One region of the Neisseria sp. HMSC064E01 genome, then DNA from elsewhere that is predicted to be linked to it. Evidence: predicted binding sites of a transcription regulator. Region 1 holds the regulator's gene; each other region holds the start of a gene.
What was found. Region 1 encodes FNR, which switches genes on or off when oxygen is low (the NO sensors DNR and NnrR bind a similar motif). Its sites were predicted from a motif close to TTGATNNNNATCAA; they were not measured.

Region 1 (6,049 bases):
CAGCTTGATGGCGTAAATCAACGCGGCGGTAATCGGCAGCGCAATGTAGGAAGGCATGCTGTTTTTCTTAACCATCAGCCAAATCAGCAGGATGATGGGAAAAATGCTGAGGAATAGTGCCATGGTGAATCCTTAAAATCGGCGTTGTTTATCAATTTTTCTAATGATGTCGGATGCGAGAGAGATATCGAACCTTAATCTGAGAGTAATTATCAAATAAATTGGTAACACCAATTTAAAAGAACGCCGCATACTTTACGTAATCCGATGTAATCGGTCAAGTGGTTTGTACGCGAACTGCGCTTTATCAGATAAGGATTTCGGCTGAGGAGAAATTAGTTTTTTATTATCAAAATATTGCAAAATAGATAAGTGGGAGAAAGGGGAAGAGTGTTGGAAATGCCGCAACAGATAAATTCAAAAAAGGTCGTCTGAAAAACAGCCTCCGCTTCATTTGCATCTGTGCCTTGATGAAACTTGCGGTACTTGTTTTCAGACGACCTTTTAGCAGCTTTATTGTAAAGGTTCGGCGAACCAGTCTTGCGTGGCGGTATCGGCATCAAAGACTTGTCCCATTAGCGGAGTCAACGGATTGACGCCCAAACTGCGTGCCAGAGGGATACTTTGCAGCAGGGGTTCGTTCCAAGCGTGCAATGCCATGGCGTAGGCGCCCCAGTGGATAGGCATGAAGCGTTTGGGGGCAAGCTGCGCGGCATAGCGGGCGGTTTGCTCGGGGAAGAGGTGGTTGTTGGGCCAATGTTCGCTGTATTGTCCGTTTTCGATGAACGCGATATCGAACCCGTTGAATTTTTCGGCGATTTTGTCGAAATGGCTGCCTTGTGCCGAGTCGCCGTGAAAATAGAATTTTTCGCCGCCGTGTTCGATGGCAAAGCTGGACCACAGGGCTTGATTGCGGTCGGTCAGGGTTCGGGAGGAGTCGTGGCGGGCAGGTAGTGCGGTGTAGCGGATGCCGTTGCGTTCGGTACTTTGCCACCAATCGAGTTCGGTAATGCGTTCTTGCGGCACGCCCCATTTTTTCAGCAGTACGCCCATACCGAGTGAGACGACAAAGTGGCTGTTGCCTTTTGAATTGAGTGCCTGCACGCTGTCTTTTTCGAGGTGGTCGTAGTGGCTGTGGGAAATCAGGATGACATCGACAGGCGGCAGTTCGTCAATTTCTGCGGGTGCAGGCTGGAAGCGTTTCATGGTGATGGGGATGGGGGAGACGGAATTGCCGAAAACTGGGTCGGTAATGACGGTTTGCCCGCCGATCCGCATCAATAGGGTGGAATGTCCGAACCAGACGAAGCGGCTTTTGCCTTCGGGTGCGGCGAGGAAAGTCTGCCAATCGGGCTTGACGGTAGGCAGAGGTTTGGGCGGGCGCGTTGCCTGCGGGTCGGTCAGGATTTTCCAAAATGCGCTGACGAGGCCAGTCGGTTTCTGCTGCGGTTCGGGGTTGAAGAAGGTTTGCGTTTTTGGGTCGTAGTGGTCGCTTGCGGGGTAAACGGGATGTTGGTCGGGATAGAGCCAGTAGGTGAGCAGGGCGCAGGCAGTGGTCAAGGTAATGAGTTTTTTCTTGTGTTTCATATTGGTTTTATGAAGAAGGTCGTCTGAAAATTTTCAGACGACCTTGGATTCTGTTTGAAGTTTGAAAATAGTTCAGATGGCGTGCGAACAGCCGGATACCATTTTTTTAAGGGCTTGCGAGTCGAGGATTTTGATGTGTTTGTGTTCGACCGAAATTAGACCTTCATGGTGGAACTTGGACAGCGTGCGGCTGACGGTTTCGAGTTTCAGCCCCAAATAGCTGCCGATTTCTTCACGCGACATTCTCAGGATAAAATCGTTGGCGGCAAATCCGCGCGAGTAAAGGCGTTGGGATAAGTTCAGCAAAAACGCCGCCAAACGTTCTTCGGCGCGCATATTGCCCAAAAGCAGCATCACGCCTTGGTCGCGCACGATTTCGCGGCTCATTAATCTGAAAAAATGGCTTCTCAGGCTGGGGATGTTGTGTCCCAATTCTTCAATGTGGGAAAAGGGTAACTCACACACTTCGCTGTCTTCCAAAGCCACCGCGTCGCAGCTATGGACATGGGAACAAATGCCGTCCATACCGATGAGTTCGCCGGACATAAAAAAGCCGGTAACCTGATCGCGGCCGTCCTGACTGGCAACCGTGGTTTTGAAAAAACCGGCGCGGATGGCAAACAGCGACGCGAAAGGCTCACCGGTGCGGAACAGATATTCACCCTTCTTCAAGCGGCGGCTCTGTCGGATGACCGCGTCCAATTGTGCAAACTCATTGGGCAAAAGCCCGACGGGCAGGCAGAGTTCACGCAGCGAACAGGAAGAACACAGGGTTTTCATCTGATGCAAGGCATTGTGTGTGGTCATAAAATACCCTTAAATTAAGGTTTTTATCCTGTCATGATTACGTAAGTTATTGACACATATCAAGACAGGTTTATCATACTGTGGCATTCTACCAAACTATCCGAAAATTGCCTAACATCATTACTCTAATCACGCACATGCCATGAAAGTAATACCGATACAAAATAATCACAATAGAAACAATGACAAGCCTGAGTTCGACCGCGAACTCATTGCTAGCCTTCCTTCCAGCGGTCCGCGCTATACTTCCTACCCGACAGCCGACCGATTCCATGACGGATTTCGCGAAGCCGAATATATCAATGCCTTGAATCAGCGTGGTATGGGGGCTTTGAACAAGCCCCTTTCACTTTATATCCATATCCCCTTCTGCAATACTATCTGCTACTACTGCGGCTGCAATAAAATCATCACCAAAGACAAAAGCCGTGCCGATGCCTACATTGAATACCTCGAAAAAGAAATGGAATTGCTCGCCCCGCATCTGGGCGGACGGCATCAGCTCGCGCAACTGCACTTCGGCGGCGGTACGCCGACCTTTTTGAGCGACGACCAAATCGAACGCGTATTCCGCATGATACGCAAACATTTCCAACTGATACCCGGCGGTGAATACTCCATCGAAATCGACCCGCGCAAAGTCAGTCGCGAAACTGTTCTCATGCTCGGCAAGCTCGGCTTCAACCGCATGAGCGTCGGCATTCAGGACTTTGATCCCAAAGTGCAGGAAGCGGTCAACCGCATTCAAAGCTACGACGAAACCAAAGAAGTCATCGATGCCGCCCGCGAAGCGGGGTTCAAATCCGTCAGCGTCGATTTGATTTACGGTCTGCCGCACCAAACCGCCGAAAGCATCAAAACCACCATTGATACGGTATTGTCGCTCGATCCCGACCGCCTTGCCCTTTATCACTACGCCCACCTGCCGCATATCTTCAAGCCGCAACGCCGTATCGATACCGAAGCCGTTCCCGGCAGCGAAGAAAAACTCGATATGCTCCAATATTGCGTCCAAACCCTGACCGAACGCGGCTACGTCTTCATCGGTATGGACCACTTTGCCAAACCTGATGATGAACTCTCCATCGCCCTCAAAGAAGGCTTCCTCCAGCGCAACTTTCAAGGCTACTCGACCTACGCGGACTGCGATTTGGTCGCCATTGGCGTATCTTCCATCGGTAAAATCGGCAGCACTTATTCCCAAAACGAACGCGACATCGACGCCTACTATGCCGCACTCGATGCAGGACACCTGCCCATCATGCGCGGCTACCAACTCAATCAGGACGACCTCTTGCGCCGCAATATCATCCAAGATTTGATGTGCCGCTTCGCCTTGGATTACCAAATCTACGAAAGCGTGTTCGGTATCCCGTTCGACCGTTATTTCAAGGACGAAATTGCCGACTTGGAACAACTCGCCTCCCTCGGGCTTGTCCGCCTGAAACCGCACGGACTGACCGTTACCCCAAAAGGCCGCTTCCTGATACGCAACATTGCTATGGTATTCGACTACCATCTGCGCCACAGGGAAACCAAAGCCCAATACTCGCAAACGGTGTAAATTAGGAATAGCAAAGGTCGTCTGAAAATTTTCAGACGACCTTTTTTTTTATTTTCAAGACTTTCGGGTAACATAAAACCATATTTGCCGCGTTGTCATGATTCAAGTTAATTTGCTCTAGATACGCTCCCTATGATTACCGAACAGCAAAACGATATCCTCAGCATCAATCAAGTGCAGCTTCTCCTTGCTGAAAAGCGCACGGCACTTGCTGTCATGCGTACGGGTATTGCCGTGTTCGCGCTGCCTTTGTCTATTTTCAGTGCATTGATTGCGACCTCAAAATGGTACGAGGCTGTCGATGTTTGGCCCTTGCTCGCGCTGGTCAGCCTGATGAACATCAGTTTGATTTTTTTCTCGGTCTATCTGATTACTCGCTCGCTCCGTAGAATGCACCAATACGACCGAATGATTGCAGATATCAAATACAACAATCAGTCTTTGCGTAAACTGCTTGAGTCATAAAATCCAGACAGTTGGGGTAGGGCATAGGTCGTCTGAAAATCAAAATATAGAGGAATTTTAGTTATTTAGTATAGTGGATTAAAATAAAAATGAGACAAGGCGGCAACGCCCGCCGTGTACGGGTAGTACATAAGGGCGTTGGCAACGCCGTATCATTGCAATTTAAATCCACTATAAAACATGGCTCCCCCCCCCCTATTTGAAGCGACACGATACCATCGCAGTATCAGGATATTAAATGAACATTAAACATAAAGAATGGATAAAAATCTTACTCTTCCCTCATTTAATAACGGCCGGTCTCTTAGGTCCGACAATAATTATTTTTTGGGTAGGTGGATTTATCGGTCTCTACTCTGCTATAAACGTATTCAGTGAATTAGGTCGGCTGAAATATTATATTTATATTGGACTTCCTTTGATTTTTGCGGTGCTTTCACTTGGGTTGTATTGGAAAAATCTGAGGATAGGGAAGATACTGATTTCTTCTGCGATATATTTATGGTTTCTCTTGGGGTTTTTATGCCTAGGGTGGCAGATATAAACTTATTGAAATGACCAACTCACTTGGAAATTGGTAGGAACACTGCCGGATACACTGATCGTGTTTAGACAAATGCGAATGCACTCTGCAATTTTGGTTTGTCCGGTCTTTTGTCTCAAACGCTTTTAAAATATGGAACAACCTGATTTTTTCCCCATCCCCAGCCCTTGTATCGGCGTCTGTGAAGCCAATGCCAAAGGCTATTGCAAAGGCTGTCTGCGCAGCCGTGAAGAGAGGCTGTATTGGCAAAAAATGACCGATGATCAAAAGCATCAGGTCATGCGTCTTCTCGGTATGAGGAAAACCAAAATCCGCAACCGCCAGCTTGATGCCATGGCAGCGCCTGAAATTGGTGGAGAGGTGCAAAGCGGTTTTTTGTTTGATGATGAGGAATAAAATAAAGAAACATAAAAAAGACGGTTTGTATTCCGTCCTTTTTTGTTTGTCGAAAATAGTGGCAAATCAGATGATTTTAAGAGAATTGATGAAGACTACAATAATGGCAATCGGAGCGATGTAGCGCAACGCGCCCAGCCATAAATATAAAACCGTTCTCGGTACGGTACTGCCCATGCCCGCATTGGTCAAAACAGACTGCCTGTCTTGAATCCAGCCGGTAAAGATGGAGATGCTTAATGCGCATAGCGGCATAATAATGGCAGTAATAATGTAGTCCCATAAATCAAAAATAGATTTATTGAAAATAAGCACATGGCTCCATACGCCGAAGGATAGGGCAGAAGGGATGCCGACAATAAAGATGGCAATGCCGATGGCCCAAGTGTGCCGGCTGCGTTTGCGTTCGTCTTGGCGGATGGTTGCCGCAATGACGGTTTCCAACATGGAAAATGCTGAAGTCAGCGTGGCAAAGACGACCAATAGCATGAATACGGCAAAGAGATAGTTGCCATACGGAATTTTCATAAATACGGCAGGCAAGACCACGAAAATCAGGCCAGGACCTTGGCTGGGTGTGGCACCCAATGCAAAGACCGCCGGAAAGATGACCAAGCCTGCCAACAGCGATACCAACAGGTTCATCCACATAATGATATTGCCCGAGCGGAACATATCCTGATCTT
Region 2 (6,049 bases), on a different contig from region 1:
GCGGTTGCGCCTGCCATTGCAGTCCGATGCCTATGGTGGCGAGGAGTTCAGCAAGGGGCAGGTCGGCGGTGGTGTAGAGGATCGTCTGAAAAAAGTCTTTGAGGTCTAGGCCGGTAAAGGCTTGGCAACGGGCTTGCCATTGTTTTTCGGGGATGCCTTGTCGGGTGTTTAGCCAATCGCGGTAGTGTTGCTGCATGACGCTATCGAGGGTGTGTCGCCCGCTGCTTTTGCTGTAGATGGCGAGGTCGAGGCAGAGGGCGGCGAGTGCACCTTTTTGGTAATAGCTGACGATGGCGTTGGGGCTGTTTTCGTCTTGTTTGTAGAATTTGTTCCAAGCGGTGAAGCTGGATTCGGCTAGGCTTTGTTTCAGACGACCTTTGGTTTGCTGAACGCGGGTGATGCTTTGGGCGAGCAGGCGCAGGTAGGCTTCGGGGGCGATGGTGCGGCTGCGGGCGAGGAAGAGGTCGTCGTAGTAGGAGGTGATGCCTTCAAACGCCCAGAGTTGTTCGGTGTAGTTTTCGCGGTCGAGGTCGTAGGGGGCGAAGGCGGCGGGTTTGATGGATTTGACGTTCCAGGCGTGGAAGTATTCGTGTGAGAACAATCCGAGCAGTTGGGTGTAAGCGTCGTTGGCTTCAGTCATGCCGTGCGGCGGCAGGCTGTGGCGGTCGGCGAGCAGGGCGGTGCTGCTGATGTGTTCAAGCCCGCCGTAGATGTTGTCGCCGACGTGGAGCAGGAAAAGGTAATGCGTGAACGGGGTAGGGGAGGGGAACATTGCCAGTTCGGTTTCGCAGATTTTGCGGATGTCTGACACAAGGCGGTCGCGGTTGAAATCGGGATAGTGGCCGCTCAAGGCGATGCGGTGCGGTATGCCGCCGGCTTCAAAATCGAGAAATTCGATGTTGCCCAATTCGACAGGGTAGTCGATTAAATCGTGGTATGAGGTCGTCTGAAAGCTGTGGACGTCGGTTTGGGGCAGGGTGGTGGCAATCCGCCATGTTTTCGGCAGGATGGGGAATTCGATTTGGTGCGTGCTGTTTTCGTGTCCGTTTACCTGCAAAAACAGGCATGCGCCGTCAAAGAACCCGCGTTCGGCAGTCAAAAACGAGCCGCGGACGGACAGGTCGTAGGCGTAAACGGTGTAGTAAATTTCCCACTCTCCGGACTGCGGGGCAGTGCGCCATCGGTTTTTTTTGACTTGGGTCAGGTGGGTATATTCGCCATTGCAAAAAGCGCGGATGGTGGTGATGTGGCGTGAGAAATCGCGTATCAGATAGCTGCCGGGAACCCAGTTCGGAAGGCTGATTTCTGTTTCCAAATCATGTTCTTGTCGGAAGGTTAGGCGGATGTGCCACTCGTGGGCGAGCGGGTTAGGGGTGATTTTGTAATTAATCATAGCTATTAATGTATTTGTTAAATTTTATGAATATGGAAGTCAAGTTATGCAATTTAATTTATATCAATAAAGCCTCATTCAAAAGAGAGGCTTGAAAAAATAAAGTAGTACTATTGGGAGGGTTTTTAAATAAAATTATGATTATAAAGTAAAAAATATAAAAAATCGATAGTTTGGCCATATGGTGTGAAATGTAATTCCGCTTGGCTAGGCTTGTCTTATATGTTAAATTTAGAAAAATTTAAACTTAGCCCTTATTGCGTTTTTTCAAAATGCATACGGCAAAGTGAGATAAAAAATTTTTATTCCCATAATTCATGGAGACTCTCATGGACACACAAACTTATAACTACAAAGTGGTGCGCCAGTTCGCCATCATGACCGTAGTTTGGGGCATTGTGGGCATGTTGGTCGGCGTCATTGTCGCCGCCCAATTGTTTGCCCCCGCCCTCGATTTATCAGATGTCGGCCCCTGGTTCCACTTCGGCCGTCTGCGTCCGTTGCACACCAACGCGGTAATTTTTGCGTTCGGCGGTTGCGGTCTGATGGGTACATCATACTACGTTGTTCAACGTACCTGTAATGCACGCCTGTTTGGTGGTTGGCTGCCGGCATTTACCTTCTGGGGCTGGCAGGCGGTTATCGTTGGCGCAGTCGTCAGCCTGCCTTTGGGTTATACCCAAGCTAAAGAGTATGCTGAATTGGAATGGCCTATCGACATCCTGATCGCTTTGGTTTGGATTGCTTACGCCATCGTATTCTTCGGTACGATTGCCAAACGTAAAATCAAACACATCTACGTTGCCAACTGGTTCTACGGCGGCTTCATTTTGGCCGTTGCCCTGTTGCACATCGTCAATAACCTGAGCATTCCTGCGGGCTTCATGAAATCCTATCCGGTTTATGCGGGCGCAATCGATGCTATGGTTCAATGGTGGTATGGCCACAATGCCGTAGGTTTCTTCCTGACTGCAGGCTTTTTGGGCATGATGTACTACTTCGTACCGAAACAAGCAGGTCGTCCGGTTTATTCTTACCGCCTGTCCGTCGTCCACTTCTGGGCTTTGATTTTTACCTATATGTGGGCAGGTTCCCACCACTTGCACTATACCGCTCTGCCTGACTGGACCCAGTCCTTGGGTATGGTGTTGTCCCTGATTCTGTTCGCACCTTCTTGGGGCGGTATGATCAACGGTATCATGACCTTGTCCGGCGCATGGGACAAGCTGCGTACCGACCCTATCTTGAAATTCTTGATCGTCTCTCTTTCCTTCTACGGTATGTCTACCTTCGAAGGTCCGATGATGTCCATCAAAACCGTCAACGCTTTGAGCCACTACACTGACTGGACCGTTGCACACGTTCATGCCGGCGCATTGGGCTGGGTAGGTTTCGTGACCATTGGTTCCGTGTACTACATGATTCCCCGCTTGTTCGGCAAAAATGAAATGTACAGCACCAAATTGGTGGAAGCACACTTCTGGATCGCGACCATCGGCGTGGTTCTGTATATCGCCTCCATGTGGATTGCCGGTGTATTGCAAGGTCTGATGTGGGGTTCTCTGAATGCGGACGGTACTTTGACTTATTCGTTTGTAGAGTCAGTTAAACGCACCATGCCTTACTACATGATTCGTTTCACCGGCGGCCTGCTGTACCTGAGCGGTATGTGTATCATGGCATACAACGTTTACCGTACGGCCATCAGTGGCAAAGCGGTTGATGCCGAGATTCCCGCGGTGTCTCAAACCCAGCACCACTAAAAACATAAGAAAAGGCTACCAAAATGAAATTACAACAATTAGCTGAAGAAAAAGTCGGCGTCCTGATTGTATTTACCCTGCTTGTAGTCAGCGTAGGTCTGTTGATTGAAGCCGTGCCGCTGTTCTTCTCCAAGGCTGTAACCCAGCCTATTGAAGGTGTGAAACCTTATAACGCTTTGCAAGTGGCTGGTCGTGACATCTATATCCGCGAGGGTTGTTACAACTGTCACTCTCAAATGATTCGTCCGTTCCGTGCAGAAACCGAACGTTACGGTCACTACTCTGTTGCCGGTGAGTCTGTTTATGACCATCCATTCCAATGGGGTTCCAAACGTACCGGTCCGGATTTGGCTCGTGTGGGCGGCCGCTATTCCGACGAATGGCACCGCATCCACTTGCTGAATCCGCGCGACGTTGTGCCGGAGTCCAATATGCCTGCTTTCCCATGGCTTGCACGCAACAAAGTTGATGCCGAAGCAACCGTGGCGCATATGAAAGCCCTGCGTAAAGTTGGTACGCCTTACAGCGATGAAGAGATTGCAAAAGCTCCTGAAGCTTTGGCAGACAAATCAGAGCTGGATGCGGTGATTGCATACCTGCAAGGCTTAGGCTTGGCATTGAAAAACGTAAGGTAACATCATGGACGCAAACTGGGCTCGCTCGCTCTTTACTGTTTGGGTTTTTATCAGCTTCATCTTAGTGCTTTATATTGTTTTTAATCGACGTAATAAAAAGAACTACGATGATGCTGCCAACAGTATTTTCGACAATGATGATAAAGAGTCGTCTGAAAAAGACGGGCGATAACAGTTTAGTCCGTGATCACGGAGCAAAAGAATGAACACAACATCCCAATTTACCAGCAATTTCTGGAATATATACATTGCAGTTATTGTCGTGCTCAGCTTTATCGGCTTGGCATGGCTGCTGCTTTCCCAAAACGTTGTGAAGCGTCCTAAAAAGGGCGAAGAAGTTAAAACGACAGGTCATGAATGGGACGGTATTGAAGAATACAACAACCCGCTGCCGCGTTGGTGGTTTTGGCTGTATGTCTGTACTTGGCTGTTCGGTATCGGCTACTTGGTAATGTATCCGGGTTTGGGCGATTATAAAGGACAGTGGAAATGGAGCAGCAAGGGACAATACGAGAAAGAAATGGCTAAAGCTGATCAAGAGTACGGCAAAGTTTATGCCAAATTTGCCAAAATGCCGATTGAGAAAGTGGCAAAAGATCCTGAAGCACGCGCCATCGGTCAAAACCTCTTCAATACCTACTGTATCCAATGTCACGGTTCTGATGCCAAAGGTTCCAAAGGCTTCCCGAATTTGACCGACAACGATTGGTTGTGGGGCGGCGAGCCTGAGAAAATCCATGAGACCATTGAAAAAGGCCGTACGGCACAAATGGCTGCATGGGGTCCTGCACTGGGTGAAGAGCGCGTAAAAGATGTGGCAAACTATGTCATGTCCTTGTCCAAACCTAAAGATCAATACGATGAAGAACGCGCTGCCCGCGGTAAAGCATTGTTCAGCGGTCCTCCCGCAAACTGCTTTACCTGTCACGGCGATAAAGGTCAAGGTATTCAAGGCTTGGGTCCGAACCTGACCGACGACGTATGGTTGTGGGGCGGTACTCAAAAATCGATTATCGAAACCATCACCAACGGTCGACACAGCCAGATGCCTGCTTGGGGTCATTTCTTGGATAAAGACAAGCTCCACATCATGACTGCGTATGTATGGGGTCTGTCTAACAAAGACGGCAAAGCACCGGTGAAAAAAGCTGAACCTGCTCCGGCACCTGCTTCTACCGCTGCATCATCTACTGCCGCTTCATCTGCTTCCGCTCCGGCTCAAGCTGAAAAAGCTGCTTCAGCAACTGATGCAAAAGCACCTGCTGCTTCTGAAGCCAAACCTGCAGAAAAAGCAGACGCTTCATCTGCTAAAGTAGACGGTAAAGCTGTTTTTGAAGCCAACTGCAAAATGTGTCACGGCGGCACCATCCCAGGCGCTCCAGGTATAGGCAAAAACGACGAGTGGGCTCCGCGTATCAAGCAAGGTAAAGATACCCTGCACAAACACGCGCTCGAAGGTTTTAACTCCATGCCTGCCAAAGGCGGTAACACAAGCCTGAGTGATGACGAAGTCAAAGCAGCGGTTGACTATATGGCCAACCAATCCGGCGCTAAATTCTAAATCGTAGAAATTAAAACGCACCTTTTCATAAGGTGCGTTTTTTTATGGGGTCGTCTGAAAGTAGGTTTCAGACGACCTGAAGTTCGTCCCGTACTTTCATTAAAGCAAAGCCAAGCAGGTTTAAGCCCCGCCATTGCAGCGGATTTTGGACGCGTGGGTCATCTTGGGCAAGTCCAATTCCCCAGATTGTATCTACCGGACTGGCTTCCACTAGAATGCGGCTGCCTGTGTCAAGCAGAAAGCGTTTCAAATCGGGGTGTTGGCTAAACTTGGCATGATTGCCCTTGCAAACGATATCGAAGCGGTGGGCATTCCAAATGTCGTCTTTAAATCCGATGACTTGTCGCCCTAAATCCTTCGCCTGTTTTGGATGCGCAGAAGCGATGATTTGGCGTCGGATATCGTCTGCACCGAATAATTTTGCCTTTTCAGCCATCATATAATGTTCGGCAGTCGCATAGCGGATGCCGTCGATTTCAAAGGGTGCCGGATACCATTGGCTGAAGACGGCTTTGTCTGTTTCATTTTTATGTTTTGGAGTATGTCCCCAGAAGTATAGATATTTCAGCTTTTCTTTGCGCTGATAGGCGGCTTTCAAATCAGCAAGAGAGTAGAGTGCAGGCATGGTATTTCTTTCTTATTGTGTATTATAGTGGATTAAATTTAAATCAGGACAAGGCGACGAAGCCGCAGATAG
Region 3 (6,049 bases), on a different contig from region 1:
ATGGTTAAAACATATGCTTTCAGACAGACAAGTCCGTTATAATAGGCAAATTAACTATCATAACCACATCAAAGGTAAATCATGCCTTGGAACATACCGATTTTTCTGACTTGGATGCGTGTTTTGCTGATTCCGGTCTTTACTTTGCTGTTTTTCCTGCCAAAAGGGTGGATTGCACCGGAAACCGTCAATTGGACTGCCGCTATCATTTTCGCACTCGCAGCCGTAACCGATTGGTTTGACGGATTTTTAGCAAGGCTTTGGAAGCAAACCTCCGATTTCGGCGCCTTCCTCGATCCCGTTGCGGATAAATTAATGGTAGCGACCGCATTATTGCTGCTGGTCAGCCTTGGTCGTACTTATGTTATTTTCGCCATCATCATCATCGGCAGGGAAATCACCATTTCTGCCTTGAGGGAATGGATGGCGCAAATGGGCAGACGCAGCAGCGTTGCCGTTGCCACCATCGGCAAATTTAAAACCGCCGCGCAAATGGTTGCCATATTTTTATTGCTCTTAGCCTCCAATCAATTTGACAATATTTTTTACCAGACAGGTAACATATTGATGTTTATCGCATCTGTATTAACCCTCTGGTCAATGTTCTATTATCTGAAAATGGCGTGGCAGGAAATCAAATAAAAAATAAAACAAACCTCTTGACGACAAGTTTCAAATCCATAATAATTGCGTCTTCTTCGGAAACAGCTGCAAAAACAGATATTCGGCGGGAATAGCTCAGTTGGTAGAGCGCAACCTTGCCAAGGTTGAGGTCGCGAGTTCGAGACTCGTTTCCCGCTCCAAACGAATCCTGTCTTAAGTTGCTATAAAGTTTCTCCGATGCGGGAATAGCTCAGTTGGTAGAGCGCAACCTTGCCAAGGTTGAGGTCGCGAGTTCGAGACTCGTTTCCCGCTCCACAGTTTAATTTCAGATGTGTCCCATGCGGGAATAGCTCAGTTGGTAGAGCGCAACCTTGCCAAGGTTGAGGTCGCGAGTTCGAGACTCGTTTCCCGCTCCAGTTTGAACACTACCTAGTAGTTTGTTTGGCGAGATAGCAAAGTGGTTATGCAGCGGATTGCAAATCCGTCTACGCCGGTTCGATTCCGACTCTCGCCTCCACTCATTTTATGGCGGGGTGGCAGAGTGTTTATGCTATAAGGGGTGCAACCCTTATATAGGCCGGTTCAAATCCGCGCCCCCGCCTCCAAATTTCAATATAAAACAGTCTACGCCCGGGTGGTGAAATAGGTAGACACAACGGACTTAAAATCCGTCGGCCCTAAACCGGCCGTGCCGGTTCGATTCCGGCTCCGGGCACCAATAAGTCTATGAATTTATTGAATAATCTAAGACTCTAAATTGCCAAAAGACAGCTTATAATTCAGGTTGTCTTTTTACTTTGTGCCTTATTTGTGTCCAACTCGTGACCTTTGCAAAATGTAATTGCATGAAATCAAATGCCCGACGAAAAGCCCTGAAAACCGGACAAGTTTTCAGGGCTTAATTTTGTATTCTACACTCGTTTACACGCTAAGAGCTTGAAAAATAAAATGTAGTCTTAAGTAATAACAGTTCTCATTGATGTAAGTCAAAAAAGCATCGGGTATACGTTCACATCTCTGTCAATCGTTACACTTCATAGAGCTAAAGTGCTATTCTGCAAAGGTAAATTTTTTACTACCTATAAATTCTATCTGACAAATTAGGAGCTTGATATGTCAACCGATGTACAACAACGCCCTGCTGCTTGGGAAGGTTTTGTCGGCGGTAATTGGGAAACCAATGTCGACGTGCGCGATTTTATTCAGAAAAACTACACGCCTTATGAAGGCGATGCGTCTTTCCTCGCGCCTGCAACCGAGGCGACAACCAAACTGTGGGCGGACGTGATGGAAGGCATCAAAGTCGAAAACCGCACGCACGAACCTTACAAAATCGACGCTCAAGTCGTGTCCGGCATTACCAGCCATGCACCGGGCTATATCGATAAAGATTTGGAAACCATCGTCGGTCTGCAAACAGACGAGCCTCTGAAACGTTCCATTATGCCGTTTGGCGGTTTGAAAATGGTGCAGGACGCGTGCAAAGTGTACAACGTCGAGTTGAACCCTGAAGTCAGCGAAATTTTCACCAAATACCGCAAAACCCACAACCAAGGCGTGTTTGATGTTTATACGCCCGACATCCGCCGTTGCCGCAAATCCGGTGTGATCACCGGCTTGCCGGACGCTTACGGTCGTGGTCGTATCATCGGTGACTACCGTCGTGTGGCATTGTACGGTATCGACTTCTTGATGAAAGACAAATTCAACCAATTCAATTCACTGCAAGCCGATTTGGAAAATGGTGTGGATTTGGAAGAAGTTATCCGCCGCCGCGAAGAAATCAACGACCAATACAAAGCTTTGGGTCAAATGAGGGAAATGGCTGCTTCTTACGGCTACGACATTTCCGGCCCTGCGAAAAATGCGCAAGAAGCCATCCAATGGACTTACTTCGCTTACCTTGCAGCCGTTAAATCGCAAAACGGCGCTGCCATGTCCTTCGGTCGCGTGTCTTCGTTCTTGGACATCTACATCGAGCGCGACCTGAAAAACGGCGTGATTACCGAAACCCAAGCGCAAGAGTTTATCGACCATTTGGTGATGAAACTGCGTATGGTTCGTTTCCTGCGTACGCCCGAATACGACCAACTTTTCTCCGGCGACCCGATTTGGGCAACCGAATCTATCGGCGGTATGGGCTTGGACGGTCGCACGCTGGTAACGCGTACTAACTTCCGCGTCCTGCACACCTTGTACAACATGGGTCCGTCTCCCGAACCGAACATCACCGTGTTGTGGTCCGAACAACTGCCGCAAGGCTTTAAAGAGTTTTGCGCCAAAGTATCCATCGATACTTCATCCATCCAATATGAAAACGACGATTTGATGCGTCCGGACTTCGAGAGCGACGACTATGCCATTGCCTGCTGCGTCAGCCCGATGGTTGTCGGCAAACAAATGCAGTTCTTTGGCGCACGCGCCAACTTGGCGAAAACCCTGCTGTACGCAATCAACGGCGGCGTGGACGAGAAATCCAAAGACCAGGTCGGCCCGAAAACCGAACCGATTTTGGACGAAGTCTTGGACTACGACACTGTCTTTGAGCGCATGGATCAATTCATGGATTGGCTGGCAACCCAATACGTTACCGCGCTGAACATCATCCATTACATGCACGACAAATACAGCTACGAAGCCGCGCTGATGGCGCTGCACGACCGCGACGTGAAACGCACGATGGCTTGCGGTATCGCCGGTTTGTCTGTGGCCGCCGACTCGCTGTCTGCCATCAAATACGCCAAAGTCAAACCGATTCGCGATGAAAACGGTATTGCTGTCGACTTTGAAATCGAAGGCGAATACCCGCAGTTCGGTAACAACGACGATCGCGTGGACGATATTGCCTGCGACTTGGTGGAACGCTTCATGAAAAAAGTGGCAACCCACAAAACTTACCGCAACGCAACGCCGACCCAGTCCGTGTTGACCATTACCTCCAACGTCGTGTACGGCAAAAAAACCGGCAACACGCCTGACGGCCGTCGCGCAGGCGCACCGTTCGGTCCGGGTGCCAACCCGATGCACGGCCGCGATGTCAACGGCGCCGTTGCTTCGCTGACCTCCGTAGCCAAATTGCCGTTTGAGTTCGCCAAAGACGGTATTTCCTACACCTTCTCCATCGTGCCGGGCGCATTGGGTAAAGACGAAAGCTCTCGCGAACGCAACCTCGCAGGTTTGATGGACGGCTACTTCCACCACGAAGAAGGCGAATTGGAAGGCGGTCAACATTTGAACGTCAACGTACTGACCCGCGAAACGCTGGAAGACGCGATGAACAATCCGGACAAATATCCGCAACTGACCATCCGCGTGTCCGGTTACGCCGTACGCTTCAACTCGCTGACCCGCGAACAACAGCTTGACGTGATTACCCGTACCTTTACACAAACCATGTAAAGCAAAGGGTTTACAGTAAACCAAGCCGGGGGACGGATTATCCGGAACCCGGCTTGATTTTGCCTGAAGCAATGGTTTGATAATATCAAAATCCAGTGGATTAACTCCAAATCAAGACGACCGAAGGCGGTACAATAGAGTTATCATTAAAACGCGTTTATCTATTCCAAAACAGTCCATAAACTTCTCAGAACAGGGAACGCAATGCCCGCATATTAATCCAATAAGAAGAAGCCTCTGCAACACAAAAACAAGTTTTCAGACGACCCCAATATCCGGTACATCAGACACCATGCAGACATCCATTGCCATCAACCCCGAAACACCCGCCCCCGCCAAAGACCTCGGACACCGCCACTACAACGGCAAAGGCATCGTCCATTCCGTAGAATCCTGCGGCGCAGTGGACGGTCCCGGATTGCGTTACGTCCTCTTCCTGCAAGGCTGTCTCATGCGCTGCCTCTACTGCCACAACCGAGACACATGGGACTTGCACACCGAACAAGCCCAAGAAATGACTGTGCCCGAAGTCATGAAGCAAGTCATGTCCTACCGCCACTACCTGCGCGCTACAGGCGGCGGCGTTACAGCCACAGGGGGCGAACCACTCCTGCAATACGAATTCGTACGCGACTGGTTCACCGCCTGCCACGAACACGACATCCACACCTGCCTCGACAGCAACGGCTACGCCCTGCATTACGACTCCATCCTTGACGACCTGCTCGACCACACCAACCTCGTCATGCTCGATTTAAAACAAATCGACCCCGAAATCCACAAAGTCCTCGTCGGCATCCCCAACACCAAAACCCTCAAATTCGCCCACTACCTCGCCGAACGCAAACAGCCTGCCCGCGTCCGCTACGTCGTCGTCCCGGGCTATACCGACGACGACCGTTCCGCCCACCTGCTCGGCGAATTTATCGCCGATATGGACAATATCGAAATGGTCGAACTCCTTCCCTATCACGAACTGGGTGCGCACAAATGGGCATTGTGCGGCGACACCTACAAACTCACCGGCGTACATCCGCCTCCCAAAGAAACCATCCTCAAAATCAAATCGATTTTGGAAAGCTACGGTAAAAACATTATTTATTGAGTTCAAATCCAAAAAGGTCGTCTGAAAAAGAAATATTCGCTTTCAGACGACCTTTTAGCCGTTCATTCCATTTGTTACAGCACATTGCATCAATCAGATTATCATATAAATCTATTGTCATTTTAAACCTTTAGTCGCAATCTTTGGGCTAAGTTGAGACAACGTGGTATCGGTTCAAACTTGGATCACTAGAGTATTCTTAATCTTTAAAAATTAACTTAGGAAAGAGCAGTATGATGAAAAAGTTTTTATATGTGTTTTTACTTTTTATACCTTTGTCAGCCTATGCAGGGACATATCGAGTAAACAAAACAGGTCTATTGCTTCAGACAAAGCATTTGAAAAATGGAAATATACAGTTTGATATATATAACCCGCGGAATTCAGGGAAAAATTCTTTGGTGCAAGGCGTGGCAAAATTAAAATCAGGGGATTTGGAAATTGATATAGATGAAGAAACGGGTCTAGGTTATGATGTAGATGAATATATTCATGATAAAAACCAATGCTTCATATCGATACGCCTAGATGTAGAAAAGGGTAAGAAAGGCTCGTTAAAGACCTCATGTCCGAAACAAAATGAATTAAGACATCTTAATCTTCCAATTTTGAAAATTAAGTAGGTGTAACCCGTGGCGGGGATGAAAACACGCCATTTAAAAAGCTCGTTTGAAAATCATTTCAGACGAGCTTGTGGTTTTGTAGAAGTGTGATTCCACTTAAGCTTGATCATTTTATTGGAAATCTTTTTTCAAAATCCTTTTTATTATAATTGTAAGTTCTTTTATATTTATATAAATATACATAAGACAAAGTTGTAGATTCAAAAATTGGAGATAAATTATTATCTTCTATTTCTTTACAAACAAATGATTCTATGTTTTTCATTTCTTTAAGAAACAAGCAATTTGGTATACTCATGTGTAAGTATAATCCTTTTAA

Region 2: a site for FNR is predicted at 1,447-1,460, ahead of ccoN (cytochrome-c oxidase, cbb3-type subunit I). Genes of this name have one in related genera too.
Region 3: a site for FNR is predicted at 1,580-1,593, ahead of pflB (formate C-acetyltransferase). Genes of this name have one in related genera too.

What each region holds. Positions count from the first base shown of each region.
Region 1 is NZ_KV794940.1:21,307-27,355, forward strand. It holds gene HMPREF2572_RS07640 (L-lactate permease) at 1-123, opposite strand, end outside; gene HMPREF2572_RS07645 (MBL fold metallo-hydrolase) at 514-1,587, opposite strand; gene fnr (fumarate/nitrate reduction transcriptional regulator Fnr) at 1,660-2,394, opposite strand; gene hemN (oxygen-independent coproporphyrinogen III oxidase) at 2,537-3,958, shown strand; gene HMPREF2572_RS07660 (hypothetical protein) at 4,091-4,423, shown strand; gene HMPREF2572_RS07665 (hypothetical protein) at 4,662-4,967, shown strand; gene HMPREF2572_RS07670 (DUF1289 domain-containing protein) at 5,100-5,363, shown strand; gene HMPREF2572_RS07675 (sodium-dependent transporter) at 5,430-6,049, opposite strand, start outside.
Region 2 is NZ_KV794943.1:62,792-68,840, forward strand. It holds gene HMPREF2572_RS08235 (M61 family metallopeptidase) at 1-1,393, opposite strand, end outside; gene ccoN (cytochrome-c oxidase, cbb3-type subunit I) at 1,723-3,156, shown strand; gene ccoO (cytochrome-c oxidase, cbb3-type subunit II) at 3,180-3,791, shown strand; gene HMPREF2572_RS08250 (cbb3-type cytochrome oxidase subunit 3) at 3,796-3,963, shown strand; gene ccoP (cytochrome-c oxidase, cbb3-type subunit III) at 3,994-5,352, shown strand; gene HMPREF2572_RS08260 (NADAR family protein) at 5,420-5,977, opposite strand.
Region 3 is NZ_KV794971.1:50,517-56,565, reverse strand. It holds gene pgsA (CDP-diacylglycerol--glycerol-3-phosphate 3-phosphatidyltransferase) at 82-642, shown strand; tRNA gene HMPREF2572_RS11675 (tRNA-Gly) at 728-803, shown strand; tRNA gene HMPREF2572_RS11670 (tRNA-Gly) at 843-918, shown strand; tRNA gene HMPREF2572_RS11665 (tRNA-Gly) at 944-1,019, shown strand; tRNA gene HMPREF2572_RS11660 (tRNA-Cys) at 1,047-1,120, shown strand; tRNA gene HMPREF2572_RS14675 (tRNA-Cys) at 1,131-1,208, shown strand; tRNA gene HMPREF2572_RS11655 (tRNA-Leu) at 1,232-1,321, shown strand; gene pflB (formate C-acetyltransferase) at 1,717-4,002, shown strand; gene pflA (pyruvate formate lyase 1-activating protein) at 4,295-5,107, shown strand; gene HMPREF2572_RS11640 (hypothetical protein) at 5,341-5,730, shown strand; gene HMPREF2572_RS11635 (hypothetical protein) at 5,837-6,049, opposite strand, start outside.